DNA from 4 places in the Cytobacillus sp. FSL W8-0315 genome. Region 2 is predicted to be linked to each of the others. Evidence: riboswitches for the same ligand, from Rfam matches in the RefSeq annotation. Region 2 holds a riboswitch; each other region holds the start of a gene.
The links. Region 2 has a riboswitch for cyclic di-GMP ahead of MKY20_RS06210 (EAL domain-containing protein). Riboswitches for the same ligand answer to the same signal wherever they lie in the genome.

Region 1: it holds a riboswitch for cyclic di-GMP, as region 2 does, so the genes downstream of both, MKY20_RS26730 (anti-repressor SinI family protein) here and MKY20_RS06210 (EAL domain-containing protein) in region 2, are expected to answer to the same signal.
Region 3: it holds a riboswitch for cyclic di-GMP, as region 2 does, so the genes downstream of both, MKY20_RS05410 (methyl-accepting chemotaxis protein) here and MKY20_RS06210 (EAL domain-containing protein) in region 2, are expected to answer to the same signal.
Region 4: it holds a riboswitch for cyclic di-GMP, as region 2 does, so the genes downstream of both, MKY20_RS02355 (hypothetical protein) here and MKY20_RS06210 (EAL domain-containing protein) in region 2, are expected to answer to the same signal.

The regions. Positions count from the first base shown of each region.
Region 1 covers NZ_JBBOOC010000003.1:189,520-192,728, forward strand. Annotated here, with positions in the region: gene MKY20_RS26710 (CalY family protein) at 1-68, shown strand, start outside; gene MKY20_RS26715 (LPXTG cell wall anchor domain-containing protein) at 140-850, shown strand; gene MKY20_RS26720 (DUF5658 family protein) at 962-1,168, shown strand; gene MKY20_RS26725 (hypothetical protein) at 1,303-1,569, shown strand; cyclic di-GMP riboswitch class I at 1,738-1,826, shown strand; gene MKY20_RS26730 (anti-repressor SinI family protein) at 1,857-2,003, shown strand; gene MKY20_RS26735 (helix-turn-helix domain-containing protein) at 2,293-2,616, opposite strand; gene mnmH (tRNA 2-selenouridine(34) synthase MnmH) at 2,797-3,209, opposite strand, start outside.
Region 2 covers NZ_JBBOOC010000001.1:1,206,931-1,210,139, reverse strand. Annotated here, with positions in the region: gene MKY20_RS06210 (EAL domain-containing protein) at 1-1,552, opposite strand, end outside; cyclic di-GMP riboswitch class I at 1,603-1,689, opposite strand; gene MKY20_RS06205 (ComF family protein) at 1,763-2,140, opposite strand; partial or broken gene MKY20_RS06200 (double zinc ribbon domain-containing protein) at 2,270-2,449, opposite strand; gene MKY20_RS06195 (DEAD/DEAH box helicase) at 2,457-3,209, opposite strand, start outside.
Region 3 covers NZ_JBBOOC010000001.1:1,014,195-1,017,403, forward strand. Annotated here, with positions in the region: gene MKY20_RS05405 (alpha/beta hydrolase) at 1-1,289, opposite strand, end outside; cyclic di-GMP riboswitch class II at 1,435-1,518, shown strand; gene MKY20_RS05410 (methyl-accepting chemotaxis protein) at 1,579-2,508, shown strand; gene MKY20_RS05415 (hypothetical protein) at 2,620-3,024, shown strand; gene MKY20_RS05420 (YwqG family protein) at 3,045-3,209, shown strand, end outside.
Region 4 covers NZ_JBBOOC010000001.1:436,101-439,309, reverse strand. Annotated here, with positions in the region: gene MKY20_RS02360 (DUF4317 domain-containing protein) at 1-1,163, opposite strand, end outside; cyclic di-GMP riboswitch class I at 1,568-1,654, shown strand; gene MKY20_RS02355 (hypothetical protein) at 1,770-2,138, shown strand; gene MKY20_RS02350 (hypothetical protein) at 2,194-2,904, shown strand; gene MKY20_RS02345 (methyl-accepting chemotaxis protein) at 2,956-3,209, shown strand, end outside.

The sequences.
Region 1 (3,209 bases), on a different contig from region 2:
TCCAAGGAGATTCTTTAGAACTGAAATGGACATTTGACGGTAAGCAAGGCGCTGGTGTTGCAAGATAATTATTTTTCAGAACAAAGGGTGGGAATTAATTTCCCGCCTTTTGTTAAATCTATCGTTGTGAGGGAATGCCATGAAAGTTAAAAGTTTGCTGGCAAAACCTATAAAAATATTTATTATATATAGCTTTGTTTTCTTAATTGTTTTTGGAAACAAAACTGCAATAGCACTGGACAAGGAAATTGATATTAATACGAACTTAGATAACTCAAATAGATACCTATTTAAAGTAGAAAACCTAAAACCAGGCGACTGGATGCCGCGAAATATAACGATAAAAAATGATGGCAATCAAGATTTTAAATATACTTCTAACATTGGAAAATCGAAGTCTATTAAAGGACTTTTTGAGGAATTAGAGCTTGAGGTTAAGAAAGATACAAAGATGCTTTACGAAGGAAAACTTAAGGATTTTAAAGGCTTCTCTCCCAGAGAATTAGGGAAGGGGACAGAAGAAACTTTATTTTTCCAAGTAACAATGCCAGAGCATTTGGGAAATGAATTTCAAAATTCCGCCGCAGAGGTTGAAATCATTTTTCTTGCGGAAGCAACAGGTGATTCTGGAACCGACAACGAGACTCCCGGATCAGGAGATAATAATTCTGGAGGGGGAACTAATACTTCACCACCATCAACAGATGCCACGGTAATTCCAGAGAAAGTGAATAAGCTCCCAAATACCGCAACTAATAATTATAATTTATTACTTATTGGTGCACTATTTTTAAGTACTGGAAGCGTAATTTTATTATGGCGTTATAGAAGGCTTCGGAGTGATACTTAGATTAAGGCCTGAGGAACTGATTCTTTAAGGCCTTAATTTTAATTCGTGTTTAGAACTTATTTAAGCAATTAATGAATATAATCAAATAGCTGCTCATTAAGCGGTGAACTTATGAAAAAAAATCTGCAGTATCTTGCCTTCATTAATCTTCTGGATAGTCTCTTGACGTTCTTTGGAATTAGACTATGGCTGATTGAAGAAGTGAATCTAATAATGGATTTTCTATATACTATAGAACCCCTATTATTTCTTTCTGTTAAAGCTGTTTTTTCAGGCTTTTTAATTCTAAACTCAACTTCGACTAATTTTCCAACGTAAACCAAGGTAAAGAAGAGGTGCAGCTTATTTTTATTCATTCATATTAGTACTTCATGTTTTATGGATTTATGAAGATCTATCTTAATAACCGATAGAGTAAAAATACTATTCTTAGTCAAATAAGGAGGCTGAAAATGTACCGAAAGAACTGCAATAAATGCCACAAGCCTTCATACAGCAGCAGTGAATCGGGTGACTGGCTATGCCCGATATGCGGATCTAATTTAACGGATGAAGTCTTTCTGAATGCTATGACCCTCGAACCAGTCCACACGACCTTTAAAAAATGTATAAATCCGCATACCGATTCAATAAAACAAATCAGCAAAAATTTCAGAAAAAGAATCGGACTTTCCTACTACTCAAAAAAGAGTTCGACCATTAATAACAACTTCCTTTAAAAGATGAGGGGTACAGGTAATCAAAAGAACCTAGATCAATTAGAAATTTGTCGAAAATCAAATTAATTTAATATTAAAATAATTAATAAAAATTACAAAATCTGACAACGTTAGCAATACGGCCATAGTAGAATACATTTATGGTAAAAATTTCTTTGAGCCGATAGGCGCAGAAAAAGGCAAACTCATTGAAAGATGAGGACGCAAAGTCACGGGTCTAAGGTATTGGATGATACTACGATGGCTGGGTTGCCTGGAATACGATATGTATCCTGGGGGGAAGAATTTTGACGGAGCAAAATGTAAAGGTCGAAGGAATTGATTTGGAGTGGCTGCAGTTAATTATGGAAGCAAAGAACCTAGGCCTGCAAAAGGAAGAAATTAGAGAGTTTTTACATAATAACAAAGCCAAAGAGCTTCTGATGGAAGCCTAATATCCGGTATTGCTAAGTATTTCTGTTAGAGGTATCTCTATATACGGAAATGCTTTTTATTTTGGCTGTTTTCGTAAAGTTTGTTGCTATTTAATAAATTGATTTAATTTACTGAGTTGATTGGAGCGGAGGGGACTTGACTCCTGCGGGAGGCTCCCGTTCCTCCCCGCGGAAAGCAAGTTCCCGCAGCGGAAATCAACGGGCAGAATAATAAGCAAAAACAACACACTATGAGAAAGGATCCTAATTTTGCAAAAAAAATAAGCCTGTACCTTCAGGCTCATTGCATCTATGATTTTTGTCCGCTTCTCCACTTATTAAAATCCAAAAACTCCCGAAATTGCTCCTTAGAAACACCAGACTCCATCGCTTCCTTTACAATTTTCATCCATTCTGAATCGAGGTCTTCCTTGTTGATCTGCTCATGGATCAGATGGTCCACGGGAACATTCAGAACACCTGCGATTTTCTCAAGAAATTGAATCGATGGATTAGTTTGCAGATTGCGCTCAAGCGAGCTTAAATATGATTTTGCCACACCGGCCTGGTCGGCAAGCTCGGATAAGGACATTTTCTTTTCCTGGCGAAGTTTTTTTACACGATCACCGATCATCGTATACCACACACCTTATTTTGTATGTAATAGGATTATATCATATATCTAGTTCCATATTAAGAACGATTTGTTCAATATTATTACCATCATACCACAGTGTCAACCGGTTTAAATAGTTAGTTATCTGTGATTTATAAAAATATATCTTTTGTCGCTCGCAAAAAGTAATGCTCCGCGTCAGAGGACGGGAGCATTTTGGTTTTCAATAATGTGAATAATTTGCTGTGCAGCAGCTTCCACATCATCCGCATTTACGTGGTGGAATTGGCCTTCATAGTCATGCTGTTTAAAAGCATAGCGCGGATCGTAATAGTGTTCTAATAAAAGCTTTATAAATAGCTCGTAGTTTTCTGCTTCAGCTGATTCATCCAGCTGCTCGCGGATTTCAGTATCTTTCAGACGTTTTTTAATAAACACAAGGCTTTCATCCACTTTCGGCTTGAACCATTCTTCTCTTTGATAAGGTTCCACATAGTCACGGAGGATACGCTGCACACGGGACTCCATGCTGGCAAACATATCAATATGAATACCAGTTTTTTTGGTATCAAGAAGCTCGTCCGGCTGAACAGCCTTTCCTATTCGCTTGC
Region 2 (3,209 bases):
AACCGGTTTCCTCTGCCACTGTTATAAACTCCAAAGGGGAAACTCTGCCCCATTCCGGATGATTCCATCTTAATAAAGCTTCGGCACTTACTATTTTGCCGGTCTTCGTATCAACTCTTGGCTGGTATTCAAGAAAAAACTCATCATTTTGAATGGCTTTTCTCATATCCTGTTCAAGGGTAAAAAGCTTATAAGATTCAATATCCATGGAAGGATGGTAAACCTGGAATCTATTATTCCCTTTCTGCTTGGCATGGTACAGGGAAGATTCCGTATTTCTGACTAATTCATCAGCTGTTCTTCCATTATCCGGATATAAACTAATGCCTATAGATGGGGTAATATTAAGCTCAAAGCTGTCGATGTGGAATGGTTCAGAGAAAATTTGATTAATGGAATCTGCTAATTGCGCAGGATCCTCCTTTTCCTGGATATATTCCATTATAACTGCAAATTGATCACCGGAAATTCTTGCTGAAAAACAGACTGAATTTAACTTCTCCTTAATTCTATGTGAAACAAGCCTAAGAAGTTCATCTCCTGAGGAATGTCCAAAGGTATCATTAATCTGCTTTAACCGTTCCAGATCAAAGAACAAGACAGCGAAATTCTGTTGTTCATCGTCTTCAATAAGGCTCTGCAGCTTCTGATCAAAGTACCGGCGGTTTGGCAGATCGGTCAAATGATCATAAAATGCCATACGCCTCATTCTCTTTTCAAGCCATTTTTGTTCTGTTATATCTGTTACAAAGCCATCAACCCGGATAAGTTGGCCTCGTTCATCTAAATAGGGGATACTATGATCATTCACCCATCTAAGCTCACCGGATTTATGGAAGATACGATATTGGCAGCGAACGCTCTTCCCATGTATAAGATTTACCCGATTGGCTTCCAGACTTTGCAGGTCATCAGGATGGATCACTTCGTCCCATAAATCGAAATTATCAATCAGCTCACGGGCTGTGTACCCGAAAATGCCTTCCACTCCTCTGGAGAAATGAAATACCTTTCTTTCTATTAAATCGGCGGAATAAATGCCAACATCAAGATTTTCATAGATTTGTCCTATTTTCCGCTCGTTTTCATAGAGCTTCTCTTCCATGCGCCTTTTTTCAGTTATATCCTGAATCGTTGCAACGATTTTCGGTGATCCGCTTTCTCCTGCAAAATAGTCCGCACGATGATGAATATACCGTTCCTCTCCATCCTGCCTAATTATCCGGCATATCAGATCCACACTGTCCTTTTCCTCTAACAGTCGAGTAAACTGATTTTCAAAAGCCGGCCGGTCGTCTGGATGCAGATAACTCAAATACATTTTGTAGTCCGGAAAAAAACCTTTTTGAGGCTTTAGCCCAAATATCCGGAACAGCTGATCTGACCAAAACCCTCTATCGTTTTCAATATCGTACTCCAGGCTCCCAATATTTGCGATCTTCTGAGCCTGGTTCAGGTTATTTTTTATTTTCGTCAATTCCAATTGCTGACTGTTATATTCAGCAATATCTTTAGTGGTGTTTTCACCATCCTGTGAGTTTATTTCGTCCACTTCAAAACATCCTTTCCAATAAAAAAAGGCAAACGAAAATAGTTCTTCTTCTGTGCAGCCCGGCTGCCATGGCAGAAACCTGCTTTAGGCCCGCAGCTTTGCGTCTTTTACTTTCGTAAAATTTGCCCTGGATTAGAATATTTTAACATAGGATTATTTTCCTAATAACTATCCAGATCAAAAACATCAACTTGTAATTAATTCCATCCATTATCCTCTTGCTAATGTAACCGAGCAGACTGAAGCAGCACCCCCTGCTTTAAGAACTTTCGCTGCATGATATAGAGTTGAGCCGGTAGTATAGATATCGTCAATTAGGATAATTTTTTTATTCTTGATATTGAGATTTTGCAGCTGGAAGACCTGGTGCGAATGAATTCGTTCCATTCGCGATTTCTTAGATTGCTTTTCTGAGTGAATTCGCTGCAGCGGTTCCGTCACGGTAAAGCCTGCCTCATGGATGAGTGCGGCAGACTGATTGAAGCCTCGTTCATAAATCCTTTGGGGACTTAGAGGGATTGGGACGAGATAGTCGAATTCCACGGTACTCAGCTTTTCCCTAATGATAGGAGAAAAAGCTCTCGACAAAATATAGTCGCCCCGGAACTTATAGCGGGCTATAGTTTCTTTCAGAAAGTCATCGTATATAAAAAGGGAATTGTTTTTCAGAAGCTGCCCTGACCATTCTGGATCCCCGTTCCACCTTAGACAATCTGCGCATAGATTCCCTTTTCGAAATTGAGGATCTATGTTACTGAAGGGCCGGCTGCATTTACTGCAAGCATCGCCATTGATAAATGGGAGTTTATCGGTGCAGCATTGGCATAAATGATTGTCTTTTGGCCGCGACCAGAGAGTTGTCCAGCTGACAGCTGAAAGGATTTCTTCATGGCATATTAAGCAGTTAATGGTCGATCAGTCCTTTCTTTTTGGCTTCAGTGTTCATTTTGAGTATTTGTTTTTGCGCCTTGACCATGCTTTCGGTTTTGCCGTAGTGAAAAAAGGTGATTTCTCCTTTCGGGTATTCAGAGCTTCTTCCAACACGGCCGGCAATTTGAACAAGAGCGCTTTCGGTAAAAATACGGTCTTCTGCTCCAAATACTGCTACATCAATATTAGGGAAGGTAACTCCTCTTTCCAGGATGGTCGTTGTTAAAAGCATGGGAATCTCTTTATTGCGCATCATTTGGACTTTGTCTTTTCGATCGGGGTCTTCTGCGTGAACAGCTTGGATTTTAGGATAGGTTTTACGAAGGATGGTAAGGACTTTTTCCATTTTATCGATTTTTGGAAGGAAGAGCAGGCACTGCTTCTGGTTGTCGTGCCTCTTCTTGATCCATTGGGTAACTGCAGACGGGAGTTTGTCTTTTTTTAGGGATTTCTCCCAATTTCCGCACCATTTGAAAGCCGGTACAGGCAATGGATGACGATGATATCTAGCCGGGATAGTGACAAAGTTTCTTTTTCCGCTGCGGCATTCATTTTGCCATTTTTGACTGGGGGTGGCAGTTAAATAGATCATAGAGGAGGTTTCTTTGCGGGATTGGCGGACGGCATACTGCAGGGTTTCGTCTGCCGTATAAGGAAAGGCATCCACTTCATCAAGGATTACGGTGTCAAAAGCTTTATAAAAGCGGAGGAGCTGATGGGTGGTGGC
Region 3 (3,209 bases), 190 kb from region 2:
TTGACCAGCTTTTGATATCCCTTTGCATGAATATCCGGGAATATCAGCGAATCAAGGGAACCAGTGAAAGAGATGAGCGGCACATCTATATCTCCAGTATTGGCCACTTCCTTAATATTTTCTTTCACTTCTTTTGGACGGGTCACATATTTATAATCTTCAAAGACAGAATCAAAGGATCGGTCTCTCACGCCATTAACAAAGTTCAGGTAATTGCTCCAATGGGTACGGCCTGGGGCTTCCGGATCGAAATGGTCCCGATAGATATTCAGCGAGACAAACCAGTATACCTGATCATGATAGGCCCATAGTTTTTCCGATCCTTTGGGCAATCCAGCTTTGTATAGCTCTTTAATCGCTTTCTGCTTTATTTTGCCGCTTCCAAACAAAGCTTCCTCCGCATGATTCACTACGGTGGTCAGAGAACTGATTAAATTTGGCTTTTCTTCCGTCCATAACACGCCTTCCCAATCAACTCCTCCATCAAAAAGACGCGGTTCGCCAGTCTTCTCTGGATGGTCATTTTCAAGGGCATAGCGCACGACGTATCCGCCATTGGAAATTCCCATCGCATATGTAGGAATTTTATGCACTGCCGATACTAAATCGCTCGCCGGGTCAGTAGAATCTGCCGGATCGATCAGACCATCGGAATAATGGCTGACTAAGTATCGCTGTGCGGCTTTCGTAACCTGCCGGAACCGCTGGTGCCATTCTGCTACGCTATCATCCTCAGCGGCTAAGGCATTCTTTACTTTTGCAAATGGATCAGCTGAATCAGCGTCACCCTGGGTGCCTTTATCAATCGCTGCAAAAGCATATCCTTTTTCCAGGACATAGTCGCTGAAAAGCAGGTCGGTTGATGTTTCATTTCTTGTAGCCGGGATTCCCGAAACAACCAGCCGGCCATTCCAGTGATCCGGAACCCTTATGACAAACTGGGCATCTTCAAAAATACCATTTACCTGTGTTCCCGTTACAGAAGAAGGCTTATACATTTGATGCCATCCGGTTCCTTCCTCGGCATTTCCCCAGAGATAAGGAGCAAGACCGATGTTTCCGTAAAGGGTCGCCTGCTGATATTGGAGGGGATTCTTGGTGGTCAGCCAGTTGTTGTTCACACCATCAAAGTATTGTTCCGTTACTGTATGCGCACCAGGTATTATGGCCTGGTTTTCCGCAGCAGTTTGCTCGGCAAAACTTCTTTCCGGAAAAAGTGAAAAGCTTAAAGCAGATGCCAGTGATAACGCAATTAGCTTATTTTTCAGATAAATCAATCCCTTCTGCATAATCTCTTACAGTTCTATTCTACTTTTACTAATTATGGGAATCATGGGTCTTAGTAATTAATTATTTGAATTTTCAGTATAAATGAAAGCAGAGCATTGAGAATTGTGATGACTGACCGATGCTAGTACTATAGCCTTACATGCGGGACAAGTTGGAAGCAATGGGAATTCAAGTAGATATGGGCGCTTTAATGAATTCGAGCTAGTAGCGCAACCGGCCAGCACTTACATGGGACCAGTCCCCTTGTAGGGATATGTTCTGACAACCTTTTTTGAAAAGAGGAAGAGCATGCTTACAACTTATAAGCCTAGTCATTTTAAAAGCACACAGGTTCTTGAAAAAGAAGCTGTTTTGGCTGCAATTGAAAATTCTCTGGCTATGATTGAATTTGATAGTAACGGGAAAGTGCTGTGGGCAAATGAGAATTTTGCCCGCACTGTCAAATATCGTGCAGAAGAAATGCCAAATATGATGCATAAGCAATTTTGCACCCCTGAATTTGCCGCCAGCAGGGAATATCAGGAGCTTTGGAGAAATCTGCGCAATGGCAAAAGCTTTCAGGAAAAAATTCAGCGTGTGAACAAGCAAGGAGATCTTATCTGGCTCGAAGCGACTTACACACCGGTATTTGGGAATGATGGCAGTGTAGAAAGTGTTGTAAAGGTTGCTACGGATATTACAGAAAGGGAAACGAATACAGCGCAGGTAGCATTCCAGCTTCAGGCAATGTCAGAAGCCCTTAGTGAAAAAGCAAAAGCTGGAATTGAAAGAAGCAAAGAGGCAGCTCAGGCAATAGCCAAGCTCGTTTATGAGTCCAAAGGGAACCTGGAAATTCTCCATTCTCTCAAATCACAGACACAATCCATCGGCAGCATCGTAAAAACAATCCGTGAAATCGCGGCCCAAACGAACCTCCTGGCATTAAATGCAGCTATTGAAGCAGCACGTGCCGGCGAACATGGCAGAGGCTTCAACGTCGTTGCCGGAGAAGTGCGAAAGCTCGCAAACCGGGTGCAGGACTCCATCCAGGAAGTCAGTGCCCACATCAAAGGAATATCAGATGAAATCAACAAAATTAGTGACGCAACTCTGCAATCACAGTCAGGCATAAGTGAAAACCAGGTTCATAATGAACATGCTGTATCTGCTTTTAAAGATATCGGGGAAGCTGCAAGAAAGCTGGATGAACAGGCGAAGGGTTTTAAGAGTATTTTATAGGAAAATGTGGGCTGCTTTATAGCAGCTCTTTTTTTCTGCAGATAGGAAGAATGGATGAGGCTGGCGAATTTACATATATTCTGTTTATTTTTGATGAGAGAAGATGTTTTTATGAAATATTTCCACAGGACATTCACTTCAGAGTTAAAGGGGAAGATTCATAGAATTGAAAAGGAACTAAAAGAACAAATTGAAAAGCTTCTAAGAGAGAATAAAGCGGCTTTTTCAAAGAAAGGCCTGAAACTCGAGGCTGAATTTAATCAGGAGGGCAGAGATGTTTTCCAGCCTGGATACAGTTCCTCCATTTCACTGGGGATTTCTGATAAAAGAGGGGATCTCATAGATGTAAAAATCATTAAAATTTGGGAATGCGAATACTTTTTTCTTGGAATGCCGGTATCGAAAAAAATCCCTGGAAGCAAGTTGTTTGGGGAGCTTCTGGATGAATCTTCACAAGAAATAACAACGGAGTTAGAACAATGGATAGCTGAATTTTGGGATGAACTTACCAATTAAGAGAAACAGGAGGAAAAAGTATGGGAAATCAATCTTTAAAGCTGCCTAAGGAATTTGAAAAACATCGGAGCGAATTAGAAAAAACAGTTAAATCGTTTGTCTGCATACATGCAGAAAGAGGGGAGACCACACTTTATGAAAGCAAGTTCGGAGGAAAGCCCTACCTTCCAAAAACGAGCGAACAT
Region 4 (3,209 bases), 770 kb from region 2:
CCAAAAGTTTCGGGAATCATCGTGAAGCCTTCAATCACAGTATCTTCTTCCACTTCGATCATCAGATAGCGCTTGCCGTCAAAATGGACTTGTTTTACATATCGAAGATCTTGCGGGCAGATGGATATGTTGGCTGCCTTCGTGCTGATTTTTATTGATTTTGAATTAAATTTGGGCAGGACGCTGGTTGCCTTTATTTCATATTTGTCATCATCGATGATTTTTTGATAAGCGGATTGGACCTTTTCTGAATTAATATCTTCGAGACCACTCACTTTTAAAACGCGTTCTACGTCTTTGGAATCCAGCTTCGGCGGTTCATCCTCTTCGTTTTCCACGATCATACGGTTAATCTCTTCATATACGTTGGAAAGGGTTGCTGTGCTTAGCTGATCTCCTGTTACGTCTTTAATAATTTCCTCAAAAACGATTTTATCATCCTGCGCCGTCATCGTTTCTTCCCCGTTTAAAACGTCCACTATGAACTGGTAGTCGGGCTCATGTACCTTGCCTGCTGAATACAAGACGTGATTGACATCAGCTGCATGATCGGTAAAGCAAGGAAATAGAAACCCTGAAATGGGAGCCTTGAGGTTGATAATCGGATCAACGGTAAAATGATATTTAAATTCCTTTTCTACATAGTCAAAAAGCAATTCTTTCTTCGGTTCTTGAGTGTTATTTATGCTGCAGAGAATAAAGGGATGAGAATAAACGGCATCCCGTTCACTTTCCTCGGCTTCTGCGTTGCGGCGTTTCATTGGCTTAAGATACTCCCCGCGAATGAATGTAACGACAATATCCTTTTCATATTGCCGGATTCCCAGCATTTTGCCGACTATCTGAAGCATTTGATCCATCCAGCCTTCAGCATCACTGCTTAGCAATCCCTGATGCAGGATGAGTTGACTGCTGTTTTCGGCATCCCTCTGAAACTTTAATTCAAAGAGCTTTTCATCCAATTGGCCGCCAAGCAGCTTTTTGAAGTTATCCATAAATAGCTCCTGCTGATCCTGGTCCAGCATTTCAAAGGGCTGGCTTTCATAATGATAAATCTCACTTGATTCCTTCATAATATAGACATTAAAAATATCTGAGATCTTTAGTAAGTCATTATTTAATTTAAATTGTTTCCGAATCTGTGCGATGTCTTTTTTGTTCACAGTTAAATCCACTCCTAAGCTGCCCAATATGCATATTTACTAGAATAACAAAATACATCAGCTCTATAAATTATTTCTTTTATTTTCGCTTTTTTGAAAAGGGATACGTTAATTAAATTTGGCTGGAGATTTGAGAAGCATGAAGTTGATTTTTACCGGCCGAATTTGCGCTGGCGAGGTGAATGTAGAATGCTGATATTTTGTTAACATAAAGGTATTTAATTGAGGCCTCTCATAAGTTGACTAAACTTATGGGAAGCCTTTTTTATTTCTTTAACATGGGGACATACTCTTCCAGATAAAATTGGATGCAGAAATAAAAATTACAAGTATCGACAAAAAATGGCAAGTTCTTTATAATAGTATAGTAAAATATAATCGTGAAATTAGTCCTATATTCAATAAAATTGAAAAGGCAAACTTATCGAAAGGTAAGGACGCAAAGCTACGAGTCTAAAATCCTCCAGGGTAATGACAGTCGGGTTGCCAAGGATAATAAAGAACGTTTATTTGGCTATCCCTGTCTATTTGGGGATAGTCTTTTTTTTTGGACACCTTTTAAATAGCTGCAAAAATGATGGAGAATACAGGCAAAGGAGATCAGCGATGATAGTTGTAGATAAGAAAAAATACAAAATGGCCATTAATGAGGCCGCAAAGGAAGTTCATGTACAGGTTCATGGGTTAATGAGAGAGGAGGATGCGGAAGGTTATATGATAGATTTACAGGATACGATTAGTAAGGTATCAAGGCAAAGTTATACATTTGTTGTAGACGGGACCCATCAAACACCTGTCCCATCAAAGGTGGTTCCACAGCTTGAACAGACAATGCAATTTTATTCTTCATTGGGATTTAAGGATATTCTTGTAGTAAAACCGTCATCTAAAATTGCGCAGGTGCAAATCAGGAATGCACTTGAGAGAATTGAGTTCTCAGGTACGTTTGTTGATAAAGTGCCTCATGGCATCTAATGTTCGTGACAATGATTAGGGGATCATTATTTTACATTTGAAAGGGAGTAAAGAAGTGCAAACAACACTAGAGCTATATACATACGAAATTATAAAGAAGGATCAGCCAGAATTAATTGTGAAAGCAGCTGATTGTCTGGCTCGAACATTCATAGGAGTGGAGGTTGCAGGGAAATGGGTTCAGGAGCCAATGGTAGGACAATTGAATATAGGCTATGAGGATTTCTATCAATTTACCAAGGATTATTTAGACTCTACGATTGAACAGGGATATTGCGCAGTTGCAAAGGATGCTAATCATAAAGTTGTCGGTGTACTTGCGGGAGATACAAATGCACCTGAGATAATCGGAGAAGACATATTTGAAGGTTCTTTTTATGATATGAATGTAATTCTCCGTGTTTTGGAAGATGTAGATAAACGTTTTATGGAAGATTATAAAAAACAGAATGGACATGAAATCAAGGATGGAGAACTATTACACCTTTTCATGTTAGGCGTAATAGCTGAACATAATCGTCATGAAATTATTCAGCAGCTAGGAAATAGATTAATCGCAAAAGCATCATCCCAAGGATTAAAGGCTGTTTTAGGTGAAGCAACCAACCCTAAATCAATACGGGTCATGGAAAAATATCATAATATGAAAAAATATAAAGATACTGAAGGAAATTATATTGTCCATAAATATCAGGATAATAATAAGCTGAGTGGTATTCCTGCAAATGTAGCAGATGGAACATATATCCTAATAAAAGAGCTTTAAATTACATATAAAGTCTAATTTAATTAAATAGATGTTAGGGGATTTATTATAATGGAAGCGATTATGCTAGGCATCAATATTATTTTAATGGGAGTATCGGTGTTTTTTGCCTATCGATACTTTTCATTAAAACACCATCTCCATATTCATAAGGAAATAATAAATGGAATGGAAGAATTATCAGCAGGTAAAATTGCAGCGAAGGTTGATGAACGAAGCTCTAAACATGCTGTATTTAATGGGCTAATCGACTATTTCGGCCTTGTAAGGGAAAAGTTTTTTTCCTATTCAAAAGATGTTCATGA